One region of the Peribacillus sp. GL_122 genome, then DNA from elsewhere that is predicted to be linked to it. Evidence: riboswitches for the same ligand, from Rfam matches in the RefSeq annotation. Region 1 holds a riboswitch; the other holds the start of a gene.

Region 1 (3,212 bases):
GTTTTTGCAATGCTGGAGTCAGGAATGTGTTATCAACAAAACTTAAGGCACCGGCTTTTTTTGCGATATCACATACGGCTTGAATATCGGTCACTTTAAGTAACGGATTTGAAGGCGTCTCGATGTATATGGCCCTGGTATTTGGCTGAACGGCCGCTTTGACGCTTTCAAGGTCCGTCATGTCAACGAATGTATGCTCAATATTGAAACGCGTCAATACACTAGTGACCATCCTGAACGTTCCGCCATACACATCTTCGGAAATGACGATATGGTCTCCGGCAGACAACAGCAGGAAAGCTGTTGAAATGGCAGCCATACCTGATGAAAAGGCAAATCCGTGTGTGCCTTCCTCAAGTTCGGAAATGATATCTTCCAGCGCCTCACGAGTGGGGTTCCCGCTTCTACTGTAATCATATTTGCCGAATTGATCGATATCGGATTGATGGAAAGTCGATGCGTGCTGAATGGGAACGCTCACACCGCCCGTTGCAGGATCGAATTTATGTTGATTATGAAGTAATTTGGTCTCAAAGCTAAAATCATGATCTGTCATCGTAGTGCCTCCCTTTTTACATATGCGAATGCTTGCTGTAAGTCCTGGATCAAATCATCGCTGTCCTCGATGCCAACGGAGAAGCGGAGCAGGCGATTACAAACTCCATTTGCCGTTCTGACTTCAAGCGGTATATCGGCATGCGTTTGTGTAGCGGGATAGGTGATGAAGCTTTCAACCCCTCCAAGGCTTTCTGCAAACGAAATTAAAGAGAGCGATTGTAAAAATGGGTTGACTGCCGATTCATCAATGATACGGAATGAAATCATGCCGCCTCTGCCGGGATACAATACGTCCGTGACACAATCATGTTCCGACAAGTAATCTACAAGTATCTTGGCATTCTTTTCATGACGCTCCATCCGCAATGCCAAGGTTTTCATTCCACGCATCAACAGCCAAGAATCAAAGGGGCTCAAGACAGCTCCGGTTCCATTGTGATGGAAGGCAAGTGCATCACATAATTCAGCGCCGCTAGCAACGATCAGTCCTGCGAGCACATCATTATGACCACCGAGATACTTGGTTGCACTGTGAATCACGATATCCGCTCCAAGCAGGATGGGTTGTTGAATAAGAGGCGTGTAAAAAGTGTTATCAACGATTAACAATAAATTATTTTGTTTGGCCAATGCGGCAACAGCGCTAATGTCCGTTTGCTGCATAAGGGGGTTAGTGGGAGTTTCGATGAAGATGGCTTTCGTGTGAGGAGTGATGGCTTTTTCGATATCCTCCAAACAACAAGTGTTTACATAGTCACACTGCAACCCCCATTTTTTAAAACCTTGTTCTAACAGACGATATGTACCGCCATAAAGATCTTCGCTGACAATCCATGCATCACCTGATTTAAAAAGGGCAAGGATAGTGGAAATGGCGGCCATTCCTGAACTGCAGGCATAACCTTGGTCGCCTTTTTCCAGATCGGCGATGGAACGCTCCAATAATTGGCGTGTAGGATTACCTGTCCTTGTGTAGTCGAATCCCGTTGATTGGCCAATTCCTTCATGGCGAAAAGCTGTTGAAAAGTATACCGGCGGATTGACTGTTCCTGTCGCCGTTTCGCTGCGATTTCCTAATTGAGCAAGATATGTTTCAGTTTTGTACATGGTTTTCACTGCTCCTTTGAGTTATATAAAATAAAAAAAAGTCTTCTTTAAGAAGAAGACTTTGATTAAGTAAGGACGAGTCATTCTTCTTATCTTCCAAGTTCACAAACTTGTGGAATTAGCACCTTTTCATTGGTTTGAAACAAATGAAGGTTGCTGAGGTGTCATCGGGCCATTCCCTCTACCTCTCTCGATAAGAGTTTAGATTATTCAATTTCTTTTGAATTTACTATATATACAAAATACTGTCAAGAACATTTTGTGATGGATAATGCTTGGATGTTCATGACCAGGTCAATTGGAGCTTAGTGCCTCTACACTTTAGGTGTCTAAAAAAAGAATATCCGAATTTTCATATAAACATGAAGGGTCCAGAAAAAGTGAAAGGGTCAGCGGATATTTTTGCTTTAAAATAATAAAGTTTGTACAATGTATGGAGAGAAAGAATAATACGACATTATTCATTTCATATGCAAATGGTCTTCAATGAATAGTGCAAACATAGGAGGAGAACACATGGAATACAGAATCGAACGAGATACGATGGGTGAAGTGAAAGTTCCTGCTGATAAATATTGGGGAGCACAAACTGAGAGAAGCCGTAACAATTTCAAAATCGGTAACGAAAAAATGCCGATTGAATTAGTTCGTGCATTTGCATACGTTAAACAAGCTGCGGCAAAAGTGAACTATGATCTTGGTGATCTTTCGGAAGTTAAAAAGAATGCCATTGTCAAGATTTGCGGCGAAATCCTTGAAGGTACGCTAGATGAACATTTCCCGCTTGTAGTTTGGCAAACGGGAAGCGGCACGCAAAGTAATATGAACGTGAATGAAGTGGTCGCTAACAAAGGAAATGAATGGTTAAAAGAAAATGGTGATTCTGAAACCCTTCATCCGAATGATGATGTTAACAAGGCACAGAGCTCCAATGATACTTTCCCGACAGCCATGCATATTGCTGCCTTTATGGAAGTCGCTGAAAAATTGGTTCCTGCCATTAAAGCTCTTCGTGATACATTCGATACAAAAGAAAAAGAGTTTTGGGATGTCGTGAAAATTGGCCGGACACATCTTCAAGATGCTACACCATTAACATTGGGACAAGAAATTTCCGGTTGGAAAGCGATGCTCGACAAAGATCTAGCGATGATTGAGGAAAGCAGCCAAAAATTATTGAACCTTGCACTAGGCGGAACGGCTGTAGGAACCGGAATCAATACAAAAAAAGAATTCCCGGGACTTTCCGCCAAACAAATTGCTGCTGATACAGGATATCCTTTTGTCACATCTGATAATAAGTTCCATGCATTGACAAGCCATAATGAAATCGTCTACGCACACGGTGCTTTAAAAGCATTGGCAGCGGATTTAATGAAAATTGCAAACGATGTCAGATGGCTGGCAAGTGGTCCAAGAAGCGGAATCGGCGAAATAGCCATTCCAGAAAACGAGCCAGGCAGCTCCATCATGCCAGGTAAAGTCAATCCAACACAAAGTGAAGCGCTTACCATGATTGCAACACAAATCGTGGGTAACGATGCTAC
Region 2 (3,212 bases), 1.6 Mb from region 1:
ATTGAACCGACAAGTGCCTTAGTGAAAGGAATGAGCAGCACGATCAAAATAAGAAATGGAATGGAACGGAATATATTAACGATAGCACTCATGACCCCGTTGATTACCCGGTTTTCCCACATATTACCCTTCCCTGTCAGGAACAGGATCAATCCTAATATTATGCCTATAAAAAAGGTTGCCACTACAGAGACGCTTGTCATGTAGAGCGTTTCTTTCGTTGCTTCAATAATGTCTTCCCAATCAATATTCGGCAATAATTCTTCAAGCATGAGTAATCACCTCCACGCCTACCTGCTGTGCTTTAATGAATTCGATTGCGCGGAGCATTTCATCCTCTGTGCCATCAAGATGGATAAACAATGTTCCATATGAACCGCTTCTTGTTTGGGATATCTTACCTTGAACGATATTGACATCCAACTCGAAGTTTCGTACAAGCTTGGTGATCAACGGGCTTTCTGCATGATCACCTACAAAGGTCAATTGAATCACTTTGCCTGCAGGATAACGTTCGAGCAAATGGTCCATCGTTTCTTTCGTTTCTTCTGGTTCCGTTACCTGCTGCACGAAACGCTTCGTCATTTGTTCTTTAGGATTCTTGAAAACATCCAGGACAGGACCCTGTTCAACAACTTGCCCGTTTTCCATTACGGCGACGCGATGACAGATTTTACGTATTACATGCATTTCATGTGTTATCAAGACGATCGTCAATCCTAGGCGCTGATTGATGTCAACAAGCAATTCGAGTATGGAGTCGGTAGTCTGCGGATCCAAGGCAGATGTCGCTTCATCACACAGCAGCACTTTAGGGTTATTTGCCAGAGCCCTGGCTATTCCCACCCTTTGCTTTTGCCCTCCGCTTAATTGTGAAGGATAGGCCTTTTCCCTGCCTTCCAGTCCGACTAACTTGATCAATTCGTTCACACGCTTGGTCCGTTCAGTTTTAGAAACTCCTGCAATTTCCAATGGGAAAGAAATATTTTCCTGAACGGTCCTTGACCATAATAGATTGAAATGTTGGAAAATCATGCTGATTTCTTGACGGGCCTTACGTAGCTGAGCCCCTTTAATTTTTGAAATTTCCTTCTCAGCCACCACAACGGATCCCTCTGTAGGAGTTTCCAATCCATTGAGCATTCTGATCAAAGTACTTTTCCCCGCTCCACTGTATCCGATGATACCGAAAATCTCACCTTTATTTATTTCAACATTCACATTATTTACAGCCTTGATCGTCTCACTGTTTCCTTTTCCTGTTCGGAACAGCTTACTGACTTTCGTCAATGTAATCATTAATCCTCACCTCTTTTATCCAATAAAACCTATGAACTTAGTTGATTTCTCTACATTATTAGTCTGTTTCTCATATCATGCACATGTTTTCCTCATTAAAACAGAAAAAACCTTTCTGCATGAGCAGAAAGGCAGGTGAAGAAACAGGCCTTTCTCTCATCTTCCAAAGTAATTAAACTTTGTGTGAATTGGCACCTTTCCAAGGAAATCTCCTTGTCGGTTGCCGGGTTTCATCGGGCACATCCCTCCACCTCTCTTGATAAGAGCTAATATATAGAATATTTGTACATCATTAAGTTCTTTAGTATGGAGAAATTTTATCATAGATAAAAAAGGAGCGCAATGTATATTATTTCTAGTTCAAGAATGACAGGAACTTTGGTTAAAGCGTTTTGGAAGTCAAGGAAACGATATTCGTCGCTTTTTCAATTGCCTGCTCCAAATCTTCTATTAAGTCGTCTACATTTTCAATCCCGATGGATAAACGGACTTGATCGGCGCGCACACCCGCTTTCGCAAGACCCGCCTCATTCAATTGTTGATGGGTCGTACTGGCTGGGTGGATGATCAAGCTCTTCGCATCCCCTACATTCGCCACATGGGACCATAATTCCACCGAATTGATAAGTTTTGCCCCAGCTTCGCGATTACCTTGTATTCCAAAAGTCACGACAGACCCGGCTCCCTTAGGTAAATATTTATCCGCAAGGGCTTTATCGGGATGATCCTCATCACCAGGATGCGAAACCCAAGTCACGGCAGGATGGTTTTTTAAATATTTAATGACAGACTTGGTGTTTGATAGATGCTCTTTCATCCTTACATGCAGCGTTTCAAGTCCAAGCGTAAACTGGAATGCACTTTGGGCACTTAGCGCAGGGCCTAAGTCTCGAAGTAACTGAACTCGGGCTTTCGTTATGAATGCGGCAGGTCCTACTGCCTCGGCGTATACAAGACCGTCGTAGCTTGGGTCAGGCTCCGTGAAGCCAGGGTAGTTTGGCGAGTTCCAATCGAACTTCCCTCCATCCACGATGACACCGCCTAGTGTCGTTCCATTTCCCAGAAGCCATTTTGTAGCGGAATGGATGACGATGTCCGCGCCAAAATCAATTGGTCTGCAAAGATACGGTGTTGCAAAGGTATTATCAATGATTAAAGGTATGCCGGCTTCATGGGCGATTTTCGCTACCGCTTCAATGTCAAGCACCCTCAAACTTGGATTACCGATCGTTTCGGCAAAAATGGCTTTAGTTCTTGGCGTAATCGCCCTTTTGAAATTTTCAGGGTCATCGGGAGAAACGAACTTCACTTTGATCCCATACTTGGGAAGAGTATTTTCAAAAAGGTTATACGTACCGCCATATAATGTAGAGGCTGAAACAATCTCGTCACCTGCAGCGGCAATGTTCAGGATTGAAAGTGAGATGGCAGCCATTCCGCTTGCTGTTGCCAACCCGCCGATACCGCCTTCCAATAAGGCCATTCTTTCCTCAAAAACGCTGACCGTGGGATTATGAAGCCGTGTATATATATAGCCATTCTCCTTTAGGCCAAATAAATTCGCTGCATGGTCGGTGTCTTTGAACAAATATGCATTGCTTTGGTAAATAGGAACTGCACGTGCACCTGTTTCATCAGCTTGCAGACCGCCATGAACACTCAATGTTTCGAAACGCAACTTTTTCCCTGACATATGATTTCACCTTTTTCTATGGATTTAGTTGGAATTATATGATATCTGGCCTTTTATAAACAAAAAAACCACTTCAACAAGAAGAGGTCTCAAGAACACACCTCATCTACCAGAGCCAACACTCTGCTGGAATTAGCACCGTATATAAAATTTATACCGGTTGCCGGGCTTCGTCGGGCCAGTCCCTCCGCCACTCTTGATAAGAACTATTAAATTCTGC

Evidence for each region. A riboswitch is a leader RNA that binds a small molecule or an ion and turns the genes downstream of it on or off. The one in region 1 is predicted to bind S-adenosylmethionine.
Region 2: it holds a riboswitch for S-adenosylmethionine, as region 1 does, so the genes downstream of both, AC3ISB_RS25905 (methionine ABC transporter ATP-binding protein) here and AC3ISB_RS05715 (methionine biosynthesis PLP-dependent protein) in region 1, are expected to answer to the same signal.

The regions. Positions count from the first base shown of each region.
Region 1 covers NZ_CM174415.1:1,186,190-1,189,401, forward strand. The annotation lists gene metC (cystathionine beta-lyase) at 1-556, opposite strand, end outside; gene AC3ISB_RS05715 (methionine biosynthesis PLP-dependent protein) at 553-1,665, opposite strand; SAM riboswitch class I at 1,752-1,865, opposite strand; gene fumC (class II fumarate hydratase) at 2,182-3,212, shown strand, end outside.
Region 2 covers NZ_CM174415.1:5,310,761-5,313,972, forward strand. The annotation lists gene AC3ISB_RS25900 (methionine ABC transporter permease) at 1-272, opposite strand, end outside; gene AC3ISB_RS25905 (methionine ABC transporter ATP-binding protein) at 265-1,299, opposite strand; SAM riboswitch class I at 1,453-1,565, opposite strand; gene AC3ISB_RS25910 (O-acetylhomoserine aminocarboxypropyltransferase/cysteine synthase family protein) at 1,682-2,992, opposite strand; SAM riboswitch class I at 3,092-3,198, opposite strand.